3 regions of the Micrococcus sp. IITD107 genome follow, and region 3 is predicted to be linked to each of the others. Evidence: predicted binding sites of a transcription regulator. Region 3 holds the regulator's gene; each other region holds the start of a gene.
The links. Region 3 encodes HrcA, which represses chaperone genes, less so after heat shock. Its sites were predicted from a motif close to TTNGCACTCGNNNNNNNCGAGTGCNAA; they were not measured.
Positions count from the first base shown of each region.

Region 1: groL (chaperonin GroEL) is a predicted target of HrcA. The motif match lies at 2,242-2,268, and genes of this name have one in related genera.
Region 2: groES (co-chaperone GroES) is a predicted target of HrcA. The motif match lies at 2,448-2,474, and genes of this name have one in related genera.

Region 1 is NZ_JBHFFN010000006.1:36,105-46,506, reverse strand. It holds gene ACEXHE_RS11085 (DUF4031 domain-containing protein) at 1-291, shown strand, start outside; gene groL (chaperonin GroEL) at 431-2,065, opposite strand; gene ACEXHE_RS11075 (SDR family NAD(P)-dependent oxidoreductase) at 2,306-3,235, opposite strand; gene ACEXHE_RS11070 (LytR C-terminal domain-containing protein) at 3,240-3,800, opposite strand; gene ACEXHE_RS11065 (DUF3263 domain-containing protein) at 3,881-4,183, opposite strand; gene ACEXHE_RS11060 (class I SAM-dependent methyltransferase) at 4,329-5,087, shown strand; gene ACEXHE_RS11055 (uracil-DNA glycosylase) at 5,091-5,774, shown strand; gene ACEXHE_RS11050 (threonine/serine exporter family protein) at 5,806-7,569, opposite strand; tRNA gene ACEXHE_RS11045 (tRNA-Val) at 7,676-7,752, opposite strand; gene ACEXHE_RS11040 (AzlC family ABC transporter permease) at 7,845-8,552, shown strand; gene ACEXHE_RS11035 (AzlD domain-containing protein) at 8,549-8,860, shown strand; gene ACEXHE_RS11030 (zinc-binding dehydrogenase) at 8,964-9,911, opposite strand; gene ACEXHE_RS11025 (S8 family serine peptidase) at 10,147-10,402, opposite strand, start outside.
Region 2 is NZ_JBHFFN010000002.1:349,733-360,134, reverse strand. It holds gene groL (chaperonin GroEL) at 213-1,808, opposite strand; gene groES (co-chaperone GroES) at 1,973-2,269, opposite strand; gene ACEXHE_RS06025 (siderophore ABC transporter substrate-binding protein) at 2,827-3,945, shown strand; gene ACEXHE_RS06020 (ABC transporter permease) at 3,990-5,156, shown strand; gene ACEXHE_RS06015 (iron chelate uptake ABC transporter family permease subunit) at 5,153-6,295, shown strand; gene ACEXHE_RS06010 (ABC transporter ATP-binding protein) at 6,295-7,197, shown strand; gene ACEXHE_RS06005 (hypothetical protein) at 7,330-8,418, opposite strand; gene ACEXHE_RS06000 (M28 family peptidase) at 8,571-9,977, opposite strand; gene ACEXHE_RS05995 (hypothetical protein) at 10,081-10,402, opposite strand, start outside.
Region 3 is NZ_JBHFFN010000001.1:687,329-695,797, reverse strand. It holds gene lepA (translation elongation factor 4) at 1-1,582, shown strand, start outside; gene hemW (radical SAM family heme chaperone HemW) at 1,595-2,875, shown strand; gene ACEXHE_RS03325 (DUF4870 domain-containing protein) at 2,883-3,314, opposite strand; gene ACEXHE_RS03320 (DUF3097 family protein) at 3,446-4,306, opposite strand; gene hrcA (heat-inducible transcriptional repressor HrcA) at 4,460-5,473, shown strand; gene dnaJ (molecular chaperone DnaJ) at 5,516-6,658, shown strand; gene ACEXHE_RS03305 (16S rRNA (uracil(1498)-N(3))-methyltransferase) at 6,655-7,464, shown strand; gene ACEXHE_RS03300 (PhoH family protein) at 7,570-8,469, shown strand, end outside.

The DNA.
Region 1 (10,402 bases), on a different contig from region 3:
GCACGCCTGGTCCGGCTCACTGTCTCCCACGATCCCGAGGACGGTGACGCTGCCGGTCGGCTCTTCAGCGACGCCGATCTGGAGGTGCTCGGCCGCGCCCCCGCCGAGTACGAGCGGTACCTGACCGCGGTCCGGCAGGACTACGCCCACGTCCCGGATGACCGGTTCGCCACGGGACGCCGAGCGGTGGTGGAGCAGCTGCTGGCCCTGGACCCCATCTACCGCACGGGCACCGCACGGGCACGCTGGGAGGACCAGGCCCGGGCGAACCTGACGGCCGAACTGGCCTGAACCTGACTCACCCTGGCATCCGGTGCCGCAGACGCCGGAAGGCCCGGCCTGTCCGTCTCGAGACGGACAGGTCGGGCCTTCCTGGTGATGGTGAGGGGCCGTCGTCGGGGATCTCTCTCCCTGAGGCGACCCGAGCGGATCAGAAGCCGCCCATGCCTCCCATGCCACCCATGTCATCGCCACCGGGCATCGGGGCGGCCTTCTCCGGCTTGTCCGCCACCACAGCCTCGGTGGTCAGGAACAGGCCGGCGATCGAGGCGGCGTTCTGCAGAGCAGAGCGGGTCACCTTGACCGGGTCGTTGACGCCCGCGGCCAGCAGGTCCTCGTACTCGCCGGTGGCGGCGTTCAGGCCGTGGCCCTCCGGCAGGCCCTTGACCTTGTCCGCCACGACGCCGGCCTCCAGGCCTGCGTTGATGGCGATCTGCTTCAGCGGAGCCTCGATGGCGACCTTGACGATGTTGGCGCCGGTGGCCTCGTCGCCCTCCAGGGAGAGCTTCTCGAAGGCCTTGGCACCGGCCTGGATCAGGGCCACGCCGCCGCCGGCGACGATGCCCTCCTCCACGGCTGCCTTGGCGTTGCGCACGGCGTCCTCGATGCGGTGCTTGCGCTCCTTGAGCTCCACTTCGGTGGCGGCACCGGCCTTGATGACGGCCACACCGCCGGCCAGCTTGGCCAGGCGCTCCTGCAGCTTCTCGCGGTCGTAGTCGGAGTCGGTGTTCTCCATCTCGGCGCGGATCTGGGAGACACGGCCGGCGATCTCCTCGGCGTCTCCGGCACCCTCGACGATGGTGGTCTCATCCTTGGTCACCACGACCTTGCGGGCGGTGCCCAGCAGGTCGACGGTGGCGTTCTCCAGCTTCAGGCCGACCTCCTCGGAGATGACCTGGCCACCGGTGAGGATGGCGATGTCGGCCAGCATGGCCTTGCGGCGGTCGCCGAAGCCCGGTGCCTTCACGGCCACGGACTTGAAGGTGCCACGGATCTTGTTCACCACGAGGGTGGCCAGGGCCTCGCCCTCGACGTCCTCGGCGATGATCAGCAGCGGCTTGCCGGACTGCATGACCTTCTCCAGCAGGGAGACCATGTCCTTGACGTTGGAGATCTTGGAGTTGGCGATCAGGATGTACGGATCCTCCAGGACGGTCTCCTGGCGATCGGCGTCGGTGACGAAGTAGCCCGAGATGTAGCCCTTGTCGAAGCGCATGCCCTCGGTGAGCTCCAGCTCCAGGCCGAAGGTGTTGGACTCCTCGACCGTGATCACGCCCTCCTTGCCGACCTTGTCCAGGGCCTCGGCGATGAGCGAGCCGATCTGGGTGTCAGCGGCGGAGATCGATGCGGTAGCGGCGATCTGCTCCTTGGTCTCGATCTCCTTGGCCGAGGCCAGCAGCTCGACGGTGACAGCCTCGACGGCCTTCTCGATGCCGCGCTTCAGCGAGAGCGGATCGGCACCGGCGGCCACGTTGCGCAGGCCCTCCTTGACCAGGGCCTGGGCCAGCACGGTGGCGGTGGTGGTGCCGTCGCCGGCGACGTCATCGGTCTTCTTGGCGACCTCCTTGACGAGCTCAGCGCCGATCTTCTCGTAGGGATCCTCGAGCTCGATCTCCTTGGCGATGGAGACGCCGTCGTTGGTGATGGTGGGGGCGCCCCACTTCTTCTCCAGCACGACGTTGCGGCCGCGCGGGCCCAAGGTCACCTTGACAGCGTCGGCCAGGGTGTTCAGACCCTTCTCCAGGCCGCGGCGTGCCTCTTCGTCGAATGCAATGGTCTTTGCCATCGGTGCACGGTCCTTTCGTGGACGTGAGCAGTGTTCAGTCGGTTCTGACCCGCGCAGTGCCCGCGACGGACGGCCCGGATGGGGGCCTCACCGCAGTCAGGTCCCTCCTCCGCCCGTCCAGCCGTGCACGCGAGGGCATGCCTGGCAGTCAGGGCGGTGGAGTGCTAACCCCAGTTTTAGCACTCGCCCCCACTGAGTGCAAACACTTCGTGCGAGTTCCCCGCTTCTCCTGCGGCAGGTTCAGCGCTGGGTGGAATCAGGGCCCCGGCCGGTCCGCCCGGTGAAGTCCTGCATGGACCGGTAGACGCCCATCCCCCGGCCCACCACGGAGTCGAACACCCGCTGGGGCAGCACGCCCTTGAGCAGGGCCGAGGAGCGGACGCTCGAGGGCAGCATCAGGATCGGCCGAGGGTCGGCCAGCTCGTCCCAGATCCGCTCCACCACGTAGTCCGGCTCCATGATCGGGGTCAGCATCGGCCCACGCGCGCCCTCGAACATCCCGGTGCTGATGTAGGACGGGCAGACGGTCAGGACCCGCACCTGGTGGTGGCCGGCCTGCTCCAGTTCCAGCCGCAGCGAGTCCGACCACCCCACGGCAGCCCATTTGGACGCCGCATACACGCTCATCCGCGGCACCGGCAGCAGTCCGGACGCTGAGGCGACGTTCACGATCCGCGCCGGGGTTCGGCGCTTGATCATCGACGGCAGGAACGCCAGGGTCAGCAGCATCGGCGCCTGTGTGTTCACCGCCAGTGTGGAGGTGACCGCCGCCTCGGTGTGGTCCCAGAAGTACTCACCGGTCACGATCCCGGCGTTGTTGATCAGCAGATCCGGCACCCCGGTCTGAGCACTGACCTCACCGGCGGCCGCGGCCAGGGCGCGGGCGTCGGACAGATCCACGACGTCCGCCCGGAAAGTCACGGAGGGGTGGGCGGCCTCCAGCTCGGCTCGGACCCGACCCAGCCCGTCTTCGGAACGATCCCAGAGGATGACCGTCCCGGCCCCGTCCTGGGCTGCGCGGCGAGCGTGGAGCAGACCCATGCCGGAGGCGGCGCCGGTGACCAGGACCGTGGTCCCCTGCACCTGGAAGTCCGGCCACGGGGACCGGTCCCGCGAGAACTGGGCTCTGGTCCGCGCGGCCAGATCGCGGAGGGGGCGGCGTGAGCTCATCGGATCAGGGGGTCCCGGTCAGGACGACCACGACACCGGGGACCCGGCCGTCATAGACGGTCGGCAGCTCCAGCTGGGCGGCCACCGCTTCGGCGGTGTCCTCACCGGCCGAGTAGTACACAGCGGACTGGGGCACCGCGAAGCCCTGCCAGGCGCCGACTCCACCCACGGTGAACCCGGCCGAGCGCAGCTGCTCGCCCGTGGCCTCGGCGGTCCCGCCGGTGTCCGCCACGGCATAGACCTCCACGGTCGAGGCACCGGCCGGAGCGGTGGGCGTGGCCGACGTCGAAGCGGTGGAGCTCGCCTCGGCAGGGGGCGTGGCGGACTGCTGCGAGGCGGACGGAGCGCTCTCCGCGGTGGCGCCGGAGGTGGCCGGTGCGGAACTGAGCAGCCCGGGGAGGATGAAGAAGCAGAACGCGCCCACGGCCAGGGCGAAGGCCGCAGTCACCGCGATCCATCGCAGACCGGTGGTCTCCACGGGCGGATCGAAATGCGCCCGGTGCCCGCCCTTGCGGTCGGTGTACTCCGGGACGTCGTCGAACCGGTCGCGGGGATACTCAGTCATGGACAGCCCTCACCACATCACGAGGCGGCACCCTCCCAGGGTGGCCGCCGGTCACTGTGCGCCTGAGAGCGGGATCGGCCTCAGGCCTGCTGCCGACGCGCGCTGCGTGCGCGGTGGCGTGTGGTCCGTAGTCTACGCAACCGCTTGACCAGCATGGGCCGGTAGGCCAGCGCCTCCTGGCGGTCCAGCAGTCCACTGAGCACCTGGTAGTACGTGGTGGCCGAGAGCGAGAACTGATCGCGGATGGCCTGGTCCTTGGCCCCGCCGTACTTCCACCACTGATCCTCGAAGTCCAGGATCTTCCGCTCGCGCTCGGTCAGCTCGGGCAGGATGTGCTCCACCGAGACAGCGGCCTGCTCGTCGGCTGAGGATGCAGCGGACATCGGGACTCCTTCGGCGGGGCGGGGTGAACGGACACGGTGCGGACTGCGCTCCAGCCTGCAGTCTACCGACCGAATGACAACCGTGTCATTCGTCGCTCGCCCCTCCAGGGCAGGGAGTGACGGCACTGCCCCTAGGATCGAGCCCATGGCAGTCAATGAGTTCGATCACCCGTTCATCGCCGCGACCTATGACCAGGTGGAGGGGTCCCGGGAGGACCTGGACCAGTACGTCGGGATCGCCCGGGCGCTCGGCGCCCGCTCGGTCCTGGACATCGGGGCCGGCACCGGGACGTTCGCGGTGCGGATGGCCGCTCAGGGCCTGTCCGTGACGGCCGTGGAACCGGCAGGAGAGATGCTCGAGGTCGCTCAGGACAAGCCCCACGCCGAGAAGGTGCACTGGGTGCACGGCACGGCAGCGGATCTGTCAGAGCACGCCGCCCAGACTCATCTGCCCGCCGACCTGGCCGTGATGACCGCCAACGTGGCCCAGGTGTTCCTGACCGACGAGGACTGGCTGGGCACCCTGCGCGCTGTCCACGAGAACCTGACCCCGGGTGGGCACCTGGTGTTCGAGACCCGCATCCCGGAGCGCCGCGCATGGGAGGACTGGGCCCGCCAGCCCGAGTCCACGTGGGAGGCGCCCGGGGTGGGCACCGTGCGGGAGGTCTTCGAGGTCACCGAGGTGGACCTGCCGCGGGTCACCTTCAGATCGGACAGCCACCTGCCGGACGGCACCGTGGTCCCCTCCACCTCCACCCTGATCTTCCGTCCGTTGGAGCAGATCCAGCAGACCCTGGCTGAAGCCGGGTTCGAGTTCCTCGAGGCGCGGGACGCCCCAGACCGTCCGGGGCGGGAATGGGTCGTGATCGCCCGGCGCCTGGCCTCCCCCGGAACGGAGGGCTGAGCCATGGAGCTGATCAGCCCGCTGGATCCCGGATGGGACGCGGCCCTGGCCGCGCAGACCGAGGACCTGGACGTCGTCGGGAAGGACCTGGTGCGCCGCCGCGCGGCCGGGGAGCACATCCTGCCGGCTCCCGAGCATGTCCTGCGCTCCTTCCGCCAGCCCTTCGACCAGGTCAAGGTCCTGGTGCTGGGACAGGACCCTTACCCCACCCCGGGGCATCCGATCGGCCTGAGCTTCGCCGTGGACCGTGATGTGCGGCCGCTGCCGCGGTCGCTGGTGAACATCTACCAGGAGCTCTCCACTGACCTGGGCATCCCGCCGGCCTCGCACGGAGACCTCACCGCGTGGACGGAACAGGGCGTGCTGATGCTGAACCGCGTGCTCACCGTGCGGGCGGGGGCCGCAGCCAGCCACCGCGGGATCGGGTGGGAGCAGATCACCCAGACGGCGGTGGAGGCGTTGGCCGCGCGGGGCACCCCGCTGGTGGCGATCCTGTGGGGCAACGACGCCCGGAAGATGGCTCCGGTGCTGCGGCAGGGCGGTGCCACCGCGATCATCGAGTCGCCCCACCCCTCCCCGCTCTCGGCGCATCGGGGGTTCTTCGGGTCCCGTCCGTTCAGCCGCACCAATGAGCTGCTGGAGCAGCTGGGCGCCGACCCCGTGGACTGGCGGGTGGAACGGGACTGAAGTCCGGTTCGGCCCCCACCGGAGGGACCGGTCAGCGCCGGCCGATCTGCCGACGTTCGTTGGCCCGGTAGGAGCGGGTGAAGGGCCGAGCCAGGGTGTCTCCCAAGACCACGCCCGCGGCGATCGCCATGATCACCATGGAGGCGTTGAACATGCCGACCGCACCCTCCACCACAGCCCCGGAGTCCATGGCGATCTCGTACATGGAGCGGAAGATCATCAGTCCCGGCAGCAGGAACAGGATGCCCGGCACGGCCAGCACCAGCTGGGGTGCGCCCATGCGCAGCGCCACGTACCGCCCCAGGGCGCCGATCACCACGGCGGCGATCGCCGGGGTCACCCGCGGGCTGACACCCAGTGCGCCCACACCCACGTAGACCATGTACCCGCACACGGACACCAGCGCCGTGGGCAGCAGCAGGCGCCATTCGGACTGCTCCACCACGGCGTCGAACAGAGCGGCCAGGAAGACCAGGATCGCCATCATCAGCAGCGGGTAGTTGGCGCTGGACTCCTCGGCCAGGTCGATGCTGCGCACACCGAGCAGTTCGGCCACCGCCACGGCCGCCACGATCCCGGAGATGATCGCCACATAGCTCAGGAACGCCGAGACGAAGCGGCCGGCCGCCGTGACCGGGAAGCCGTTGATGGCGTCCTGCACCGCGGAGACGAACCGGGCGGAGGGCAGCAGCATCATCAGGCCACCGGCCACCACCATGGAGGGGGCCAGCGGCACGTGCAGGGCGTACAGGACGAGGGCCACCACGGTGGCCATGAACCCACCGGCCATGGTGGAGAAGAACTCCGGCACGCGGGCTCGGCCCATCAGATCCACCACGGCCATCACCAGCAGGGTGGACAGCAGCGCGACGCTGGCTCCCACGGGTCCGCCGCCGATGTACAGCACGAAGGTGCCGGCGAACAGGCCGGCGGCCAAGGTGGCCATCCAGCGTGGGAAGGGCTTGGGCCGGTGGCGGATCTCGGCCAGGCGGTCCATCGCCTCGCCCCGGCCCACCTTGCCGGTGGCGATGTCCGAGACCAGACGGTGCAGCAGAGCCAGCCCGGCATAGTTCTGGGTCCAGGAGCGCACCACGCGCTGGACCGAGTAGGGCACCTGCCCCTCGGGCGCATAGTTCAGGTTCATCGACTGGTTGGTGATGTCGATCTCGGTCTCGCGGATGCCGAAGGCCTGGGCCACCACGATGATCGAGGTCTCCACCTCCAAGGCACCGGCCCCGAACCGAAACATGGTCTCCCCCAGCCGCAGCGCGAAGTCCAGGGTGCGCCGAGCGTCCTCATCGGCCTCGCGGTGCGCCTGCAGGTACGGGTTGTTGTACGGGCTGCCGGCGATCCGGTTCACCCAGGGCATCGACTGCGTGGGCAGCGGCTCGGAGTGCATGATCTTCCGGATCGCGGTGCGGCCCGGGAAGCGCATCCGATCCCGGCGTCGAGCCGCCGGCACTGCAGGCTGGGCCTGGGTGTCCGTCTCCGAGGGCGCCAGCACGGACAGCGGCACCGGCTCGGAGGCCGGAGGCTCGGTCAGCGGGGTGTCCTGCATGGGCTCAGGGGCGTCGAGATCGGCGGCAGAGCGGATGACGGCGCTCTCCTCGGAGGTCCCGACGACGGCGGGAGACGGGTGCTCCTCGCTCACCGGGCCGGCGGCCGGGGCGGATTCACCGGCCTCCTCGGCCTCCACTTGGGCAGCGGGCCGGATGATCGGGATCATCGACAGGTCTGTGGAGGGCTCAGTGGGGTGCCGCATCCCGGGGACCTCGCCGAACTCCTCGTCCGCCATGCCCGCCTCCCGAATCGAACCGCACCAGGGGCGGTGCCGTGGTGATGTGTGCCGCTGGTGAATGTCCCGTAGACGACTGAAGGACCCCGGTGGGGGCCCTTCAGGATGGTGGATCTTACTGGACTCGAACCAGCGACCTCTCGCGTGTGAAGCGAACGCTCTAACCAACTGAGCTAAAGATCCGTGACGGTCAACGGCGGCGCACACCAGGTGCGTCTCGACCCTGACGACTAGAAGAGCGTAGCAGATCAGCGGCGCTTCCGAGAAACCCTAGGATGACCGCCATGACCACCCCTGCCTCCCGCCACCCGGCCGTCCGGATGGGACTGTCCGTGGCGGTCGCCACCGGCCTCTACGGGATCTCCTTCGGTGCCCTGTCCGTGGCGGCAGGCTTCGACGTGCTCCAGACCATGGCTTTGAGCGTGCTGATGTTCACGGGCGGCTCACAGTTCGCCTTCATCGGAGTCGTCGCCGGAGGCGGTGGCGGCGGGGCGGCCACCGGGGCGGCCTCGCTGCTGGGGGTGCGCAACGCGGTGTACGGCATGCAGATGAACGCCATGCTCCGCCCCGGACCGCTGCTCAGGCCCTGGGCTGCGCAGGTGACGATCGATGAGTCTGCGGCCACCGCCGCCAGCCAGGCTGAGCCGTACGGGCGTCGCCTGGGGTTCTGGACCGCCGGGCTGGGTGTCTGGGTGCTGTGGTCGGCCTTGACGCTGGTGGGCGCACTGGCCGGCAATGCCTTGGGCGATCCGACCGCGTGGGGCCTGGACGGCGCTGCCACCGCCGCCATGCTCGGGCTGCTGTGGCCACGCCTGCGCAGCGGGGACGCCTGGGCGCTGGCGGTGACGGCCGCCCTGGTCACGCTGGTGGCCCTGCCGCTGCTGCCCTCGGGCATCCCGATCCTGGTGGCCGCCCTGGTGGCCGGGCTCTGGGGCTGGTTCCGTCCGGCGGCGGCCACCGATGCTGAGGCAGGTGCCGCATGAGCTGGTGGTCCTGGATCCTGCTGGCCAGCGCCATCGCCTTCATGACCAAGCTGGTGGGCTATCTGCTGCCGATCCGGTGGCTCGAGGACGAGCGGCTGCTTCGCACGGCCAATGCCGTCACCATCGGACTGCTGGCCGCCCTGGTGGTGATGAATGCGGCAGGATCCGGAGCAGGGTTGGCCCTGGACTCCCGCCTGGGTGCACTGGTGGCTGCCGCTGTCGCCCTGCTGCTGCGGGCACCGTTCCTGGTGGTGGTGCTTGTGGGGGCCGCTGCCGCGGCAGGCCTGCGGCTGCTGGGGTTCCCCTGACCTGCGGCCTGTCCGGGTCCGGGCACGCCACGGGCGGGCACCCTGGAAGGTGCCCGCCCGTGGTGACGACTCAGCAGGGAGCCGCCGTCAGGTCAGCAGACGCTCACTCGTAGGAGGCGACCAGTCGGCCGACGACTTCACCGTTCTTGAGCTTCTCGATCCCGTCGGCGATCTCGTCGAAGCCGATCGTGGTGATGGTCGGGTTCAGCTTGCCCGTGCCCATGTACTCGTAGATCCCGGCCACATCCTCCTTGGACCCGCCGTTGGAGCCCTTGAGGTTGCACTGGATCAGGATCATCGCCTGAGTGTCGATGGTGGCCTCCAGTTTGCCCATGCCCACCAGGACCACGGTGCCGCGCTCCTTGACGGTGGTGATGGCCTCGGCGGTGGTGGTGCCGAAGCCGGCGAAGTCCACGATCACGTCGAAGGTCACGCCCTCGAAGTCCTTGACGGAGGCCTTGACGTCCGTGGCGCCGATCTCCTTCGCCAGCGGCCAGAACTTCTCGTTGACCTCGGCGACGTAGACGTTGGCGCCGGCCAGCACGTCGATGCGGGCGCCGATCTGGCCCAGACCGCCCAGGCCGATGATGCCGACGTTGTCTCCGGCCTTGACCCCGCCCTGGGTGATGACGGCGGAGTGGGAGGTCATGCCGGCGTCCGTTCCGGCGGCGCCGTGCACGAAGTCCAGCCCGTCCGGCATGGGCACCAGGGTGTCCGCGCGCACCAGCAGCTGGGGTGCGAAGCCGCCGTCGTAGTGGTGGCCCGGAGCGCCGACCTCGGTGGTGGGGCACACGCCCACCCGGTCGCCGACCTTGACCTCGGTGACTCCCTCGCCGACGGCTGCGACCACACCGGCGTTCTCATGGCCCATGGTGATGGGGGTCTTGGCCAGGACCGAGAGCCAGGCCTCGTCCTCCATCTGTCCCACATCCGAATGGCAGATGCCGGCGGCCTTGACGTCCAGGACGACCTCGCCGGGACCGGGGGTGGGGTCCGGGACCTCGGTCAGGGACAGGGGCTCGTGGGTGTTCGTGAACTGCCAGGCCTTCATGGGGATGATTCGCCTCTCTTCGGATGAGGGCGGGTCTCTCCCACCATCAGGTGGTTCTCCAGGTGGCCCTGGGGGCCACTGTCCAGCCTAGTCATGGTCAGTGCATCGGTGCACGGGGCGCCCAGCAGTGAGACGTCTCACGGCGACGGACCGCCCTGCCTGCGCGTGGGGCACAGACGGGACGGTCCGTCGTCGGGAACCTGAGGTGAGCTCAGTCCCGGGGACACGGTGCGGGTCAGCGCACGGTGAGGGAGGTGTCGTCGATCCGGAAGATGGTGGGCAGCGAGCTGTCCTCCACGCCGCGGAAGCGCACGGTGACGGTCTTCCCGGCGAACCGGGAGACATCCACACTGTGGGCGGAGTAGCTGGTGGACTTCTCGCGGTTGGAGTGGGTCTTCAGCGTGTAGGCGTAGGACCCGTCGACCACCTGGACGGAGAGCTTGTCATAGGCGTAGCTGGTGCCCTCATCGGTGCCCACGTGCAGGTGGTAG
Region 2 (10,402 bases), on a different contig from region 3:
CAATGCTCGACGACTCCTGCAACCCATTCCCGGCCACGCCGTCGTCAGCCAGAAGCAGTGGCGGGCATCAGCTCTGATGCTCACCACTGTTTCTGGATCAACATCAGGACAGTCCCAACAGGACGAAGGCCCCGGTCCCCTGCACAGTCGCAGGGGCCGGGGCCTTCGGACGGTCTCAGCTCAGCTCAGCCGAGCTCAACCGATCAGACTCGTCAGTCCTCGTCCTCGTCGTCCTTCTTGTCCGCCACCAGGGTCTCGGTGGTCAGGACCAGGGCGGCGATCGAGGCGGCGTTGGCCAGCGCGGAGCGGGTGACCTTGACGGGGTCGACCACGCCGTCGGCGAGCAGGTCGCCGTACACGCCGGTCTTGGCGTTGAAGCCGTGGTTGGCCTCCATGCCCTTGACCTTCTCGGCCACCACGTAGCCGTCCTCGCCGGCGTTCTGGGCAATCCAGCGCAGCGGCTGGACCAGGGCCTTGCGGACCACGCCCACGGCTGCTGCGGCATCGCCCTGGAGCGCCTGCACGTCGGAGTCCTCGTCCAGCACGGACAGGGCGTTGATCAGCGCGGTGCCACCACCGGCCACGATGCCCTCCTCCAGTGCGGCACGCGTGGAGGAGACGGCGTCCTCGATGCGGTGCTTGCGCTCCTTGAGCTCCACCTCGGTGGCGGCGCCGACCTTGATGACGCCCACGCCGCCGGCCAGCTTGGCCAGGCGCTCCTGCAGCTTCTCGCGGTCCCACTCGGAGTCGGTGGCCTCGGACTCGGCCTTGATCTGGGAGACGCGGGCGGCGACCTCGTCGGCCGAGCCGGCGCCCTCCACGATCGTGGTGGAGTCCTTGGTGATGGTCACGCGGCGTGCGGTGCCCAGGACCTCCAGGCCCACCTGGTCCAGCTTCATGCCCAGGTCCGGGGAGACCACCTGTGCACCGGTGAGCACGGCGATGTCCTGCATCATGGCCTTGCGGCGGTCGCCGAAGCCCGGTGCCTTCACGGCCACGGCGGACAGGGTGCCGCGGATCTTGTTGACCACCAGGGTGGACAGCGCCTCGCCCTCCACATCCTCAGCGATGATGAACAGCGGCTTGGACTCCTGCAGGACCTTCTCCAGCAGCGGCAGGAACTCCTGCACGGAGGAGATCTTGCCGGAGTTCAGCAGGATGTAGGGGTTCTCCAGCACAGCCTCCTGACGCTCGGCGTCGGTGACCATGTACGGGGAGAGGTAGCCCTTGTCGAACTGCATGCCCTCGGTGACCTCCAGCTCGGTGCTGGTGGTGGAGGACTCCTCGATGGTGATCACGCCGTCGGTGCCCACGGTGTCGAAGGCGCGGGCGAGCAGCTCTCCGACCTCGTCGGACTGGGCGGAGATGGCGGCCACGTGGGCGACCTGCTGGCCCTCGACGTCGCGGGCGTTCTCGCCCAGGCGGCGCTCAACGGCGGCCACGGCCACCTCGATGCCCTTCTTGACCTCGCTGGGGGCGGCACCGGCGGCCACCAGACGCATGCCCTCGTTGACCAGGGCCTGGGCCAGCACGGTGGCGGTGGTGGTGCCGTCGCCGGCCACGTCGTTGGTCTTGGTGGCCACTTCCTTGGCCAGCTGAGCGCCCATGTTCTCGTACGGGTCGTCCAGCTCGATGTCACGGGCGATGGTCACACCGTCGTTGGTGATGGTGGGTGCGCCCCAGGCCTTGTCCAGGACCACGTTACGGCCCTTGGGGCCCAGGGTGACCTTGACGGTGTCCGCCAGCTTGTCGATGCCGGCCTGCAGGGCTCGGCGTGCGTCGTCGTTGAATGCCAACTGCTTGGCCATAGTCTCGACGCTCCTCTCGGTGAGATGAAAAGTTCAGGTGTGGGGGCCGTCGTCGTGAACGCTGTTCAGCACAGGCGTCCCGACGACGGCGGGAGACGCGCGCAGGCCCGGCCAGTGAGATGGCCGGCCGGGCCTGGGGCGTCAGGTGCGGTCAGAGACCAGGGTCACTTGGTGACGATGGCCAGCACGTCGCGGGCGGAGAGGACCAGGTACTCCTCGCCGGAGACCTTCACCTCGGTGCCGCCGTACTTGGAGTAGAGGACCACGTCGCCCTCGGAGACATCCACGGGGACGCGGTTGCCGTTGTCGTCGACGCGGCCGGGGCCCACGGCCACGACCTGGCCCTCCTGGGGCTTCTCCTTCGCGGTGTCCGGGATGACCAGGCCGGAAGCGGTGGTCTGCTCGGCTTCCAGCGGACGGACAACAATGCGATCCTCGAGGGGCTTGATGGAGACAGACATGTCTGCGCTCTCCTTCGTATCTGATGGCCGGCCGCCCAGGCGTGCGGGGCGGGCCGGAGAACTGGGAATCTGTTGTGCGCCGGAGGCTGACCAACCGTCGTCGCGGGTGCCGGATGGCAGGTCCTTCAGGCTTGGCACCCGGTCGCCCGGAGTGCCAGAAATGACTCTAGGCGCGCGCTTAGCACTCGGTCAAGGTGAGTGCCAGAGGTGTGGCGGGACGGCCCTGGGTCGACCCTCGAGGCGTCATTCGTCTTTCTCGATCCTGGTGGCCATCTGGCCGCATCTGCCCCACTGACGGACGGCGACGGTGCCCGGCTCCTCATCAACGCGCGCCAAGCCGCACGTCATTAGCGCACGAAATATGTTCGTATTGAGCCCTTTCGCTTGCGGTTAGGTAAGGCTTACCTCTACGCTGAGACCTCGAGGCTTCAATAACGCAACATACTCGTTCGCTTATTCGGCCAGACCCCCAGCGGAGCACCGGTGCACTCGGTGCGCGGAGGACTGTGTCCGGTGAGCACACGGAGCATCTGCTCCCCGACTCGACTGGAGACCCCGTGTCCTTCACCCGCACCTCTGCCCCCGTGGGCCGCTTCGCCCGCTGGCGCATGATGCTGATGGCCTTCCTCGGTCTGACCGCGCTGGTCACCCTGTCCGCCTGCGGCGGAACCGCATCCAACGGTTCAGGCGGCGAGTCCACCAGCGCCGGCGCCTCGAGCAGCTCCTCTGCCCCCGCCGCCTCCGGCGAGAGCCGCCCCCCGGGCAAGGCCGCCACCGTGCAGGACAACGGCAACGGAACCTTCACCGTGGACCACGCCCAAGGCACCACCGAGGTCCCGGCCAACCCGGAGAAGGTCTTCGTCTTCGACCTGGGCGTGATGGACACCATGAACGCGATCGGCGTGAAGCCGGCCGGCGTTCCCGAGGCCCAGTACCCCGAGTCCCTGCAGGGGATCGCTGAGGGTGCAGAGAAGATCGGCGCCATGAAGGAGCCGGACTTCGAGACCATCGCCACCGCTGGCCCGGACCTGATCATCACCTCCGGCCGCACCGCTGAGGCCTACGGAGAGCTCTCCAAGATCGCCCCCACTGTGAACCTCGCCGTGGACATGACGAACCCGTTGGAGTCCTTCGAGGCCAATGCCAAGGTCATCGGCACCATCTTCGGCAAGACCGAGGCCGTGGAGGGCAAGCTCAAGGGCCTCGAGGGCAAGATCGAGGACGCCAAGGCCACCATCAAGGAGGCCGACCAGGGCAACGGACTGATCGTGCTCACCTCCGCCGGTGAGGTCACCGCCTACGGTGCCGGCTCCCGCTTCGGTCTGATCCACGACCTGCTGGGCGTCCCCACCGCCGCCGACGTCAAGGCCGAAGGCGCCCACGGTGAGTCCATCTCCTTCGAGTACATCGCCGAGACCAACCCCGACCTGCTGTTCGTGATCGACCGCGATGCCGCCACCGGCGAGGGCGGTCAGGCCGCCGACGCTGTCCTGGACAACGATCTGGTCAACGGCACCAACGCCGCCCGCAACGGGGACATCATCAAGCTGGATCCGACCAACTGGTACGTCGTCGGCTACGGACTGAACAGCCTGCCCCAGATGATCGATCAGGTCGTCAACGGCGTGGTCACCGAGTCCACCACCGGCGGCACCGACGCCACCTCGGACAGCTGACCCCAGACACCGCAGTCCACACACAAGGAACCGCTGATCCCCTGATGTCAGACACCACGGCCAAAGCGCCGTCTGCACCACCAGCCCGCCCGGGAGTGCCCCCGGGCGGGCTGGCCCGTGTCCGCACTCCCACCGCTCCACCGGTCACCGTCACCGACGCCCGCACCCTGGTGGACATCCGGGCCATGCGCGCGCACCCCGAGGACCACTGCATCACCTCGCGGCAGTTCACCCGGTTCCGGAACACCCGCACCGCCCTGTGGCTGGGCGTGGCCGCCATCCTGATCCTGGCCGTGGTGTCCATGTTCGTGGGCGTCACCAATGTGAGCCTGCCCGCCGTGCTCTCCGGCGACCCCGAGTCCTGGCACATCCTGACCGTCTCGCGCCTGCCCCGCACCGCCGCGGTGCTGCTCTCCGGCCTGGCCATGGCGGTGGCCGGACTGATCATGCAGCTGATGGTCCGCAACCGCTTCGTGGAGCCCTCCACCGCCGGCACCGTCGAGTCCGCCACGGCCGGCATCCTGGTGGCCACCGTCTTCCTTCCGTCGCTGCCGCTGATGGGCAAGATGGGGATCGCCGCGATCTTCGCCCTGGCCGGCACCGCGATCTTCCTGGCGATCATCCGCCGGGTCCCCTCCCGCTCCACCCTGCTGGTGCCCCTGGTGGGCATCATGCTCGGCGGGGTCATCGCCGCCATCACCACCTTCTTCGCCTACCGCGTGGACCTGCTCCAGACCCTGAACACCTGGATGATCGGCGACTTCTCCGGCGTGGTCTCCGGCCGCTACGAGCTGCTCTGGCTGGTCGGCGCCCTCACCCTGCTCGGCTTTCTGGCCGCGGACCGCTTCACCGTGGCCGGCATGGGCCAGGACGTGGCCACCAACCTGGGCCTGAAGTACCAGCAGGTGATGGCCCTGGGACTGGGACTGGTCTCGATCATCTCGGCCGTCGTGGTGGTCACCGTGGGCGCCCTGCCCTTCCTGGGACTGGTGGTGCCCAACCTGGTCTCCATGGTGTTCGGAGACAACGCCCGCACCTCCGTGCCCTGGACCGCGATCTTCGGCGCCGGCTTCGTGCTGCTGTGCGACATCGTCGGCCGCACCATCCGCTACCCCTATGAGATCCCGGTCGGCACCATCATCTCCGTGGTGGGCGCGGCCATCTTCCTGGTCCTGCTGCTGCAGACCCGCCGCCGGGGGGCCCGCTCATGACCACGGACCTCACCTCCTCCCCCACCCCGGAGTCCCGCCGGACCATGGAGTCCGGGCGCGGGTTGATCGGCCTGCTCACCGGATCCCGTGGGTCCGGTTCCAGCACAGACCTTTCCGACGACGCCGCCTCCTCCCAGCCTCCCGGCACCCCCGGTGCCGGGCCGGGAGAAGGTGCCGGCCGCCGTCGGGAATCCCGCCGGGCCTGGATCATCGTGGCCGTGCTGGGCGCACTGGCGCTGGCGAGCGTGCTGGCCTTCGTGTTCGTGGGGCTGACCGGCGCGGTGGAGTACATCCTGCCGCGGCGGCTGACCACCGTGGGCGCCATGGTGCTGGTGGCCTACGCCGTGGGCGTGTCCACCGTGCTGTTCCAGACGGTGACCGGGAACCGCATCCTGACCCCGTCCATCATGGGCTTCGACGCGCTGTACGTGCTGATCCAGACCGTGATGGTGTGGGTGTTCACGGCGCAGTCGTTCCTGGGGTTCCCGCCGGCCGTTCGGTTCTTGGCCGAGACCGTGGTGATGGTGGTGTTCGCGGTGGCGCTGTACCGGTGGCTGTTCACCGGGGCGCACCAGTCGCTGCACCTGGTGCTGCTGATCGGGATCGTGTTCGCCACCCTGTTCCGGGGCATCTCCGCTCTGCTGCAGAAGCTGATGGAGCCCTCGGAGTTCACCATCCTGCAGGACCTGTTCTTCGCCTCGTTCGGCATGGTGGATCCGCAGCTGCTGGGCCTGGCGGCGGTGATGCTGGCGCTGGCGAGCATCCCCGTGTGGCGGATGCGCCATGAGCTGGACGTGCTGGCCCTGGGTCGGCAGTCCGCCGTGTCCCTGGGCGTGGACCACCGTGCCCGGACCATGCAGATCCTGGTGATCGCCGCCGTGATGGTGGCTGTCTCCACCGCCCTGGTGGGACCGGTGACGTTCTTCGGCCTGCTGGTGGCCAACCTGGCCTACCAGGTGGGTGCGTTCCGGCACCGCTGGGTGCTGCCGGCGGCGGTGTTCCTGGGGATCGTGCTGCTGGCCGGCGGGCAGATGGTCCTGCAGCACGTGTTCGGCTTCAACACGGCGCTGAGCATCATCATCGAGTTCGCGGGCGGGATCGTGTTCCTGGCCATGCTGTTGAGAGGAAAGGTGCGCTGATGGCAGTGCAGACCGAGTTTGAGCTGACCGCCGGTACGCTGGACGGCATGGATTCGCCGCAGTCGGGACGTCAGACGCCGGATGCCCCAGCCGCGAACGGCAGCCACTCCATCCATGCCGATCCCCCGGTGCCCGGCGTTCCGGCGATCGACCTGCAGGGCGTGGTGAAGGCCTATGACCGCACCCGCGTGGTGGACGAGGTCACCGCCCAGATCCCCGCCGGCGGCGTCACCTCGATCATCGGGCCCAACGGCGCCGGCAAGTCCACGCTGCTCTCCATGATCGGACGCCTGCTGCAGGCCGACGGCGGGACGATCGCCGTGGGCGGCCAGGACGTGTTCGACTCCGACACCCGCGCGTTGGCCCGCAAGCTGGCCGTGCTGCGCCAGGAGAACACCACCACCGTGCGCCTGACCGTGTGGGACCTGGTCTCCTTCGGACGCTTCCCGCACCACGGCGGACGCCCCGGCCCGGATGATGAGCGTCTGGTCAGCCAGGCCCTGGGGTACATGGACCTGCACTCCTTCGCCGGGCGGTACCTGGACGAGCTCTCCGGCGGTCAGCGGCAGCGCGCGTACATCGCCATGGTGCTGGCCCAGGACACCGACGTGCTGCTGCTGGATGAGCCGCTGAACAACCTGGACATGAAGCACGCCGTGGAGATGATGCGCCTGATCCGGCGGATGGCCGACGAGCTGGGCAAGACCGTGGTGATCGTCATCCACGACATCAACTTCGCCTCCTGCTACTCGGACACCATCCTGGCGATGAAGTCCGGTCGGCTGGTGCACCAGGGCAGCCCGGACGAGCTGATGTGCTCGGAGACGCTGCAGGACATCTACGACGTGGACATCCTGGTCGAGGAGATCCGCGGCAAGAAGATCGGCATCTACTTCAGCTGAGTCGGGGGCTCGGCCGGCCGCGCAGTGCCGCCGACCTGACCTGGCCTGCTCCTACCCCCTTCCCGGGACATCTCTCGCCCCCTTCAGAGGATGTTCTGTCCCGAGAAGGGGGTGAATGCGAGTCGGCACCCCTCAACGAGCCCGCGGCACTCCGGCTTCGAGCAGCTGCGCCTCGAACGCCCGCTCGTTCATGAGGTCCTTCCACATCCAGCGGATCACCCTCCGGTCCGCACCGGCCAGCTTGAGCTCCCGGCGGCGTTCAGCCACCAGCACCTCCTCGGCCGTGCGACCGTTCCGTTCAACGGCACCGGTGTACTTGGTCATGCCGTCGAACTCACCGATCAGCTGGACCTGCTTCCACCAGAAGTCTGGACGCCCCAGGAACTCTCCGCTCGGCGAGCGTAACTCGACCTGCAGCTCCGGCAGCACGAACCCCAGCTCATGGATGATTACCCTGCTGAGGGACTCACCCACGGATTCGGACCGTCCATCCGCGAAGTCGACGGCACGGTCGAACCGACGCGTGGCGTTCTTCCGCGGCAGGATCTCGCGAGCCTGAGCCGCCAGCTGCTCGAACGAACGCCCCATCCGCCGGGCCAGGTCATCCGCCGGCGGCACCGCCTGGCACAGTGATTCGTGGGACATCACACTCGCGAGAACGGCGGGAAGCGGATCCGTCCGAACATCCAGCAGGTAGGTGCCGTCGCTGAGAATGACAGGGATCCGGACCGACTGGTCCCGGCCCGTGCCACATCCCAGGTGGTTGGCGTGCCGGCGGACGGGAGGCAGAGCCGGCAGAGTGTGGCGCAGGCGCCTGTGCCGCGGATCGGTGCTGAGGCGATCGGCCGCTGCCCGTACGGCCTCGGGATTGACGTAGGGCGAAGTGGGTTCAACAGTTCCTGACTTGCTCGGCGTGCTGGCCCGGACGTGCAGGTCCGTGGGGACCTCCAGCAGTGACATTCCGAACAGGTCCGCCCCGGTCAGATGACAGAAGACGGCCTGGCCTCGACGTGAGGCCGCGTGCGCGGCGATGGCCATCCGGTACCTGTCCCACGCTGGAGTGGTCAGCCAGCGGTCGGTCTCCGTGTAGACCCCACTGGCCAGTCGCACCAGATTGCCCCGCTGGGCCCCGCGGGAGAGCGCCCGTGCCGCGGCCGGACGATCATGATGGTCGACGATCAGCAGCGCGGGATCATGGATGTCGGTGACGAGCGAGGGCATGCGGCCAGTCTGGTGAAGTCACCGGCTTCTCGCTCGAGCCGCTCACCGACCTGTGGACAACATCCAGCCTCAGCGGACCCCTGGGACCCCCTTCGCGGGACAGTGTCGAGCCTTCCGGGCCCACTGGCTGTCCCGAGAAGGGGGTCAGCGCGTCAGGAACGAGCCAGGGCCAGGGCCGCCGCGCCCTGGAGCTCCATGGAGATGGTGAGCCGCTCCACGGAGATGTTCGCGGCGATCGTGTCATCGGCCGAGTGGTACTCCGGCTCCAGCAGGGCGGGGGTCTCCACGCCGCGCCAGGAGAAGTTCCCGCTGTGCACGCCCACCTCGGAGAAAGACTGGTGGTCACTGGACCCACGCGGAGTCACATCGCTCATCTGTGCGCGGTATCCCAGCCGCTCACCGGCAGCGAGCACCTGGGCATTGACCGGATTGGACTGGCCGAAGTAGTCCAGCACCCAGTACTTCTCGGCCGGGTCCCAGCTGGTGCCGACCATGTCGTTGTTGAACACGCCGGACAGCCGTGCCTTCTGCGCCGCGTCCAGCCCGCGAGCATAGAGGCGCGAGCCCACCAGACCGACCTCCTCCGAGCCCCAGAGCGAGAACGAGAGGTCGGAGGTGGTGGGCAGGTTGCGCATGGTCCGCGCCAGCTCCAGGCACAGCACGGTGCCGGAGCCGTCGTCGTTGGCGCCGCGTGCACCGATCACCGAGTCGTAGTGCGCGCACAGCATGACCTCCTGGCGCGCCCGGCTCGGCGACCCGCCCTGCTGGCCCGCACGCCGGGCCAGCACGTTCTGGCTGGTGGGGCTCAGGTACTGCACGGTGGTCAGGCTCAACGTCACCGGCCCCCGAGACAGGGCAGTCAGCAGCGCATGCTTCTGCACCTGCCCCACACCCACCACAGGAATCCCGACGTCGGCCGTCAGGGTGGGTGCGAAGGCGGAGGCCTGCCGAGGGTAGGCAGCATCGACACGGGTGGCGATCACGGCCTCGGCACCACGAGCGGCCGCGGCCACGGCCAGGGGCGTGATGTCCTCGGTGACGGTGACCACGCGCATCAGGATCTGCCCGCGCAGGTCCGGTGGCAGGTCGGCGAGAGAGCCGGACGGAGCCACGGTAAGCGTTCCGCGCACGGTGGTGTCCTGGGCGGCCCGGGCAGCCGAGCCCACGCCCCAGGCGATGCTGGTGTCCAGTGCAGGTCCACTGAGCTCGCCGACTCGACGGTCCGGGACGGTGAACTCCTGGAGTTCCACGTCGTACCCGTAAGAGTCCAGCACGCCGGCGAGGTAGTCGGCTGCGGCCTTCTCCTGGGGTGTCCCGCTGTAGCGCTGGCCGATCCCCTCGGTCAGGTGGGTCAGGTGCTCGATCGCGTTCTCGGGACGCAGCTGACTGATGATCTGGCGGTCCCCGGAGGTCAGACGCGGAGCACGGACCGCACCGGGGCGGGCACCGTCAGCAGCCCAGCTCGGCCAGGCGATGGTGCTGAGGGCACCGGCCCCTCCGAGGGCGAGCAGGGCGCGGCGGGAGAGCTGCGGCGAGGACTGGGGGCGTGAGTGAGACATGGGATCCCTTCCATGGTGACGCCACGGCGTTGTGACGATCCTCACATCCTGTCACGGCTCGGGGCATCTCGCACCGGCCCGCAGACGCACCCGGTGACGCCGGTCAGCGGGCGCGGCGGTAGCGGAAGATGGTCAGGCCGCCCACGCACAGTCCCACGAATGCCACACCCAACGCCACCAGCGGCAGGGTCACCGGACCCCACAGCAGTTCGCGGCGCAGCTCTGCGCTCTGAGGTGTGTCCGCGAAGAAGTCGGCACCGCCCACCGCCAGACTGCCGGAGACCAGCGACTGGATGACCACGGTGGCGATCAGCAGTCCGGCGGCCAGCAGTCCCAGCGCCATGGAGCCGTAGAGCAGCCACTTGGCCCAGCGCGGCGCACCGGCGGCCTGCTGCGAGGCCCAGGTCTGCTCCCCGTACTGGCCG
Region 3 (8,469 bases):
GCACGTGGACTTCACCTATGAGGTCTCCCGCTCGCTCGCCGCGTGCGAGGGCGCCATTCTCCTGGTGGACGCCGCGCAGGGGATCGAGGCCCAGACCCTGGCCAACCTGTACCTGGCCATGGAGAACGACCTGGCCATCATCCCGGTGCTGAACAAGATCGACCTGCCCGCGGCCGATCCGGACCGGTACGCCAAGGAGATCGCCGGACTGATCGGGTGTGAGCCGGAGGAGGTGCTGCGCGTCTCCGGCAAGACCGGTGTGGGCGTGGAAGAGCTGCTGGACAAGGTGGTCGCCACCATCCCCGCACCCCAGGGCGACGCCTCCGCCCCAGCGCGGGCGATGATCTTCGACTCGGTGTACGACACCTACCGCGGCGTGGTCACCTATGTCCGCGTGGTGGACGGCAAGCTGCACCCGCGCGAGAAGATCGTGATGATGTCCACCGGCGCCACCCACGAGCTGCTGGAGATCGGCGTGTCCGCCCCGGAGTCGGTGCCGAGCCAGGGCCTGTCCGTGGGCGAGGTGGGATACCTGATCACCGGCGTGAAGGACGTGCGTCAGTCCAAGGTCGGCGACACCGTCACCAACTTCGCCAAGCCGGCCTCGGAGAACATCGGCGGCTACGAGGATCCCAAGCCCATGGTGTTCTCCGGCCTCTACCCGATCGACGGTTCGGACTACCCGGTGCTGCGGGACGCGCTGGACAAGCTCAAGCTCAACGACGCGGCCCTGATCTATGAGCCCGAGACCTCCGTGGCCCTGGGCTTCGGCTTTCGCGTGGGCTTCCTGGGGTTGCTGCACCTGGAGATCGTCCGTGAGCGCCTGGAGCGCGAGTTCAACCTGGACCTGATCTCCACCGCACCGAACGTGGTCTACGAGGTCACCACCGAGGACCGCTCCGTGGTGACGGTGACCAACCCCTCGGAGTTCCCGGAGGGCAAGATCCACGAGATCCGCGAGCCCATGGCCTCAGCCACGGTGATCGTCCCGGCGGAGTTCATCGGTGCGGTGATGGAGCTGTGCCAGTCCAAGCGCGGTCAGATGCGCGGCATGGACTATCTCTCCGAGGAGCGCGTGGAGATCCGCTACTGGATCCCGCTGGCCGAGATCGTCTTCGACTTCTTCGATCAGCTCAAGTCCCGCACCAAGGGCTACGCCTCCCTCGACTGGAAGGCCGACGGCGAGCAGGCCTCGGACCTGGTCAAGGTGGACATCCTGCTCCAGGGCGAGGCGGTGGACGCCTTCAGTGCCATCACCCACCGGGACAGCGCCTACTCCTACGGTGTGATGATGACCGGCAAGCTCAAGGAGCTCATCCCGCGCCAGCAGTTCGAGGTGCCCATCCAGGCGGCCATCGGCTCCCGGGTGATCGCCCGTGAGAACATCCGAGCCATCCGCAAGGACGTGCTGGCCAAGTGCTACGGCGGCGACATCTCGCGCAAGCGCAAGCTGCTGGAGAAGCAGAAGGAGGGCAAGAAGCGCATGAAGATGGTCGGCCGCGTGGAGGTCCCCCAGGAGGCGTTCATCGCCGCACTGTCCTCGGACGGTGCCAGCGGTGAGAAGTCCGGCGCGAAGAAGTAGCCGGTCGCCCCTGTGCCCTCCATCCTTCCCGACGGCGACCCCGCACCTGCCCACGGACGGCTGCCTTCCAGCGCCGTCCAGCAGGTGAAGGACGCCGAGGCGTCCGGTTCTGCCCGCACCTTCAGCCTGTACGTCCACGTGCCCTTCTGCACGGTGCGCTGCGGGTACTGCGACTTCAACACCTACACCGCCGAGGACCTGGGGCCCGGAGCGTCCCGCACCTCCTATGCGGGCACCGTCACGGGCGAACTGGACTTCGCCGCTGAGGCACTCCGAGCCTCCGGTGTTCCAGACAGAGCCCTGCACACCGTGTTCTTCGGCGGCGGCACCCCCACCCTGCTGCCGGCCTCCGACCTGGTCTCCATCCTGGGCCGGGCCCGGGAGCTGTGGGGCTTCGAGCCGGGGGCGGAGATCACCACGGAGGCCAATCCGGACTCGGTGACCCGTGAGTCCCTGCAGGAGCTGGCCGAGGGCGGCTTCACCCGGGTGTCCTTCGGGATGCAGTCCGCCGTCCCGCACGTGCTGGCCACGCTGGAACGCACCCATCGTCCGGAGAACGTGCCGGCCGCCGTCGGGTGGGCCCGTGAGGCGGGGCTGGTGGTCTCTCTGGACCTGATCTACGGCACGCCGGGGGAGTCCCTGGCGGACTGGCGCACCTCGGTGGAGGCCGCCGTGGCACTGGAGCCGGATCATGTCTCGGCGTACTCGCTGATCGTGGAGGAGGGCACCAAGTTCGGCGCGCAGGTCTCCCGCGGCGTCGTCCCGGATGTGGATCCTGACGACCAGGCGGACAAGTACCTGCTCACCGAGGAGCTGCTCGGTGCTGCTGGCTTCCGCTGGTACGAGGTCTCGAACTGGGCGCGGGACCTGGAGGGCGCCGGGGTGCACCAGGCGCGGCACAACCTGGCCTACTGGCGGGACCAGGACTGGTGGGGTGCAGGGCCCGGCGCGCATTCCCACGTGGCCGGGGTGCGGTGGTGGAACGCCAAGCACCCGGCCGCCTACGCCCAGCGGCTGGCCACCGGAGTCTCCCCGGCGGTGGGCCGGGAGACCCCGGATGCGAACGCGCGTCTGCTGGAGCAGGTCATGCTGGGCGTTCGGCTGGCCGAAGGTCTGGACGTCACGATCCTGGACCAGGCTCCCGACGGCGGCCAGTCGGCTCGGCAGCAGATCGCCGCCTTGATCGGTGAGGGCCTGCTGGACGGTCGCGCCGCACTGGCCGGGCGTCTGGTGCCGACCTTGCAGGGCCGTCTGCTGGACGACGCGATCGTCCGGAGGCTGCTGGGCTTCTGAGGCCGCGTCAGTGGATCAGGCGCAGGTTCAGCGGGTAGCGGTACGGCCGGCCCTTGTTGCACTGGATGCCAGCGTTGACGCCGGAGACGGTCATGAACAGCCAGATCACCACGGCGATGATCCCGAAGATCCCCCCGACGACCGGCAGCAGCGCCAACAGGTTCGCCACGATCGCCACGGCAGTGGGCGGGAGGGTGAAGTTCAGCGCCTCCTTGGCCTCCTGGGCGGTGAACGGCCCGCGGTGGCGGAAGACCAGGAAGATCACCAGAGAGGGCAGGAAGCCCAGAAGCGCACCGAAGTGGGCGAGCGTGGCCCACTGACGGTCCTCGGAGGGGGTCAGCGGCTCGGCGCGGTCGGACGAGCCCTGAAGGTGCTGGTCGCGACGTGGACCGGCGGACGATCGCGTCCGATTCGGCCCGGGCGTGTGCTGCTGGGACACCTGGTCTGCCTTTCGATCTGCTGCAGGGTGGACGGCTCTGATCTGGATGGCCGCCGGAGCGCAGGCCCACCGGCCCGGACGCTGGAGTCAGTCTATCCCCGGGAAGGCAGGCTGGTGCGGAGCCCGTGCCGCTAGGGGACGGTCAGGAAGTCGATGACCTCTTCCACCCGTCCCAGCAGTGAGGGCTCCAGATCGGCGTAGGTGGTGACCTGGGCCAGCAGGCGCTTCCACCCCAGGCCGATGTCCTCCTTGGTCCGGTGCGGCCAGCCCAGCCCGCGCAGGATCCCGGTCTTCCAGTCCTGTCCCTTGGGCACCACGGGCCAGGCCTGGATGCCCAGCACCTGCGGCTTGATGACCTGCCAGACATCCACATACGGGTGTCCGACGATCAGCACGTTGTCCCTGGCCCCGGGCACGCGCATGGCCTCGGCGGCGATCCGCTCCTCCTTGGACCCGGTCACCAGGTGGTCCACCAGGATCCCGAGGCGGCGCTCGGGGCCAGGATTGAAGTCGCGGATGGCCCCGGCCAGGTCGTCCACGCCGTGCAGGGGCTCCACCACGATCCCCTCCAGGCGCAGGTCTTCGCCCCAGACCTTCTCCACCAGCTCGGCGTCGTGGACGCCCTCCACCCAGATGCGGGAGGCACGTGCGGTGCGGGCGCGGGCGTTCTCCACCCGGACCGACCCCGACGCCGTCCGCACCGGCTTCTGCGCAGCCCGCGCCGCGGCGCTGGGTGCGGGCACCAGTTCGACCGGCTCACCGTCGATCAGGAACCCGTGGCCCAGGGGGAAGGACCGGGTCCTGCCTCTGCGGTCCTCGAGCACCACCAGGTGCACGCCACCGGACTTCTCGGTCCGGATCACCGCACCGGTGTATCCGCTCTGTGCGTCCTCGACCACCGTGCCCACCTGCGCCGGCACCGAGGCGACCGTGCGTGCGGCAGGGCGGAAGCCGCCGTCGAGGGATCCTGGTCCCCAGTTGTTCCAATCCACGGGAGTCGAGGCTAGCAACGCCGGTGGCGCACGAAGCGGTACGGCTCGCGGCTTCTCCGGGCGTCGCCGAGGCGGGGGTACTACACTTGGCACTTGGACCCCCGGAGTGCTAACTGTGCTCCGGCTGTGCTGTGACACCCGAGGAGGGATGAGATGAACGAGATGCCGCGCCGCCTGCAGGTGCTGCAGGCCATCGTGGAGGACTATGTCTCCTCCCGGGAGCCCGTGGGCTCCAAGGCCCTGGTGGAACGTCACCAGCTGGGCGTCTCCTCCGCCACCGTGCGCAATGACATGGCCGTACTGGAGGAGGAGGGGCTGATCGTGGCCCCTCACACCTCCGCCGGCCGTATCCCCACGGACAAGGGGTACCGCCTCTTCGTGGACAGCCTCTCGGAGGTCAAACCGCTCTCCGCTGCCGAACGCCGTGCAGTCCAGGCGTTGCTGGACAACGCGGACGATGTGGACGAGATGATGGCCCGCACCGTGCGGCTGCTCTCCCAGCTGACGCACCAGGTGGCGGTGTTGCAGTACCCGCACCTGGACACCGCCACGGTCCGCCACCTGGAGTTCGTGGCCCTGGCCCCGCACCGAGTGCTGGTGGTGCTGATCCTCTCCAACGGCAAAGTGGACCAGCGGGTGCTGGCCACCGAGCAGGACGCCACCGATGAGCAGCTGCTTGCCCTGAAGCAGGTCTTCCTCACGCATCTGGACGGGCTCACCCCGGCCGCGGCACCTGCCGTCCTGGCCGTCGTCCCCACCCAGGTGCCCGAGCAGGACACCGGGCTGGCCCGCAGCCTGGCCCACATGCTGGACCAGCTGATCGCCGCTGGACGCGAAGACCGGATCATCATGGCCGGCACCGCCAACCTGGCCCGGTCCACCGGGGACTTCCCCCTGACGATCGGACCCATCCTGGAGGCCCTCGAGGAACAAGTCGTGCTGCTTCGACTGTTGACGGAGATGGAGCAGGATGTGCGGGGCCTGAGCGTGAGCATCGGCTCGGAGAACGCGGGCTCGCTCGCCGACACGTCCGTGGTGGCCGCCTCCTACGGGCCCGGCTCCGTAGCGAAGCTCGGTGTGGTGGGGCCGACGCGCATGGACTATCCCGGCACCATGGCCGCGGTCCGTGCGGTGGCCCGCTACCTCTCCCGCATCCTGTCCCAGTAGAACCACAGACCACCTCTCCATTCGGAAGGAACACCGCAGACCGTGTCAGACCACTACGAGGTCCTCGGCGTCAGCAAGGACGCCTCCGCAGAGGAGATCAAGCGCGCCTACCGCAAGCTGGCCCGCAAGCTCCACCCGGACGTGAATCCCGCACCGGACGCCGCTGAAGAGTTCAAGGCCGTCACCCGTGCCTATGAGGTGCTCTCGGACGAGTCCAAGCGACGCAACTACGACGCCACCGGCCATGAGAACGGCACCGGTGGCTTCGGCGGAGGCGGCTTCAGCGGCGACTTCGGAGGGTTCTCCGACATCTTCGAGACCTTCTTCGGCGGTTCTGGCGGGGGCACGGGCGGCCGTGGCCCGGCCAGCCGTTCCCGGCGGGGTCAGGATGCCCTGATCACGGCACGGATCGATCTCGAGGACGCCGTGTTCGGGGTGGACAAGACCCTGGAGGTGGACACCGCCGTGACCTGCTCCAGCTGCGACGGCTCCTGCTGCCAGCCGGGGACCTCGCCGGAGACCTGCTCGATCTGCGGAGGTCACGGGATGGTCCGTCGTCCGGTGCGCTCGATCCTGGGCACCGTGATGGCAACCGAGAACTGTACGGCCTGCCAGGGCTACGGCACCACCATCCCGCACCCCTGCAAGGAGTGCTCCGGCCAGGGCCGGGTCCGCGAGCGCGCCGCGCTGACCATCAAGATCCCCGCGGGCGTGGCCACCGGCACCCGCATCCAGCTGGCCGGGCGCGGCGAGGCCGGCCCGGGCGGCGGACCCAACGGTGACCTCTACGTGGAGATCGACGTCCGTCCCCATGCTGTGTTCACCCGGGACGGCGACCACCTGATGGCGGCCATGACCTTGCCCATGACCGCGGCCGCTCTGGGCACCACCCTGACGCTGGAGACCTTCGACGGCGAACAGCAGATCGAGGTCAAGCCCGGCACCCAGTCCGGCGAGGTCCACACCCTCAAGGGCCTGGGCGTGGGTCGACTGCGGGGGCAGGGCCGAGGCGACCTGAATGTGAACCTGCAGGTGGAGACCCCCACCCGGCTCGACGACGACCAGCGGCGTCTGCTGGAGGAGCTCGCCTCCCTGCGCGGAGAGGAGACCTCTCCGGGGCAGGTGGAGCACCGGGGCATGTTCGCCCGTCTGCGGGAGAACTTCGAGCAGTTCAAGAACCAGTGACCCACCATCTCTTCTACGCCGAACCTGGCGGACTGGACACGGCTGCCCCGGGGCAGACGGTCTCGATCGGCGGACCCGAGGCGCGCCATGCCGTCCAGGTCATGCGCCTGGAACCGGGGGAGTGGGTCGACCTGGCCGACGGGGCCGGACGCAGGGTCTCAGGCCCCATCACCGCCGCCAGCACCACGGACCTCACTGTGCAGGTGGACAGCGTCGTGGATGAGCCGGCGCCAGCTCCACGGCTGGTCCTGGTCCAGGCCCTGGCCAAGGGGGATCGCGACCTGCTGGCCATCCAGACCGCCACCGAACTGGGCATCGACGCTGTGGTCCCCTGGCAGGCGGAGCGGTCCATCGTGCGGTGGAAGGGCGAGAAGGCCGCCAGGGCCCAGGCCAAGTGGGATGCCTCGCTGCACGCGGCCGCCAAGCAGGCCCGGCGCAGTCGCATTCCGAGCACGCGTCCGCTCACCGTGGGCACCGCCGTCGCGGAGCTGACAGGTCCCGACGTCCTGGTGCTGGCGCTGCACGAGGACGCCGCCTATAGCCTGGGTGAGGCGGTCGACCGTCACCTGGGAACAGCCGGATCGTCCGCGTCCGCTGAGCCGACCTCCGCAGTCGGGGCCGCCCATCCGGCAGAGGTGGTCCTCGTCGTCGGGCCGGAAGGGGGGATCAGCCCCCAGGAGCTGGAGGCACTGACCCAGGCCGGAGCCCACCCGGTTCGCATGGGGCAGCACGTCCTGCGGTCCTCCACCGCCGGCCCGGCCGCCACCGCCGTCCTGCAGCAGCTGCTGGGCCGCTGGCAGTCCTGACCGTGATGGACCCGGCCGGTAGACTTGCCGCGGGAGGAGGGCGACGCCCGCTCCCCGCGTTCTCACACCTGATGACACCCACCCCCAGGAGCTGAAGCACACCCCGTGACAGACCCCAAGGACCCGTTGGACGCCACTGCCCCCACCCTGCCGGACGCGCTGACCGCCGCCACCCTGGGTGCGGAGCCGGAGCTGGACCAGATCACCATCACCTTCCCCACTGCCGAGGAGATGGTCCGGACCTTCGGCGCGCAGGACGCGCTGCTGCGCATCCTGGAGGGCATCTACCCTCGGGTGGACCTGATCGTGCGCGGGGAGGACCTGGAGATCACCGGTGCCGGCAAGGACGCCGAACAGGTGCGCCAGGTGGTGGAGGACCTGCACGGGATGTCCCGGCGCGGGACCGTCATCACCCCGGCCGTGATCGAACAGGTCATCGGCCTGGTCCGGGGCGGCTCCGGCGCGGCGAAGTCCGGGCTGCTCTCCGAGTCCATCCTCTCCACCCGGGGCAAGAAGATCCGCCCCAAGACGGTGAACCAGCAGAACTATGTGGCGGCGATCGATCAGAACACCATCGTGTTCGGCATCGGCCCGGCAGGCACCGGCAAGACCTACCTGGCCATGGCCAAGGCGGTCCAGGCGCTGCAGGCCCAGGAGGTCAACCGGATCATCCTCACCCGCCCTGCGGTGGAGGCCGGCGAGCGGCTGGGGTATCTGCCCGGTTCGCTCAGCGAGAAGATCGACCCCTACCTGCGTCCGCTCTACGATGCGCTGCATGACATGGTCGAGCCCGAGTCGATCCCGCGGCTGATGGAGGCCGGCACCATTGAAGTGGCGCCACTGGCCTACATGCGCGGGCGCACGCTCAATGACGCGTTCATTATCCTGGACGAGGCCCAGAACACCACGGGCGAGCAGATGAAGATGTTCCTGACCCGGCTCGGGTTCGGATCCCACATGGTGGTCACCGGGGACACCTCGCAGGTGGACCTGCCGCGCGGCACC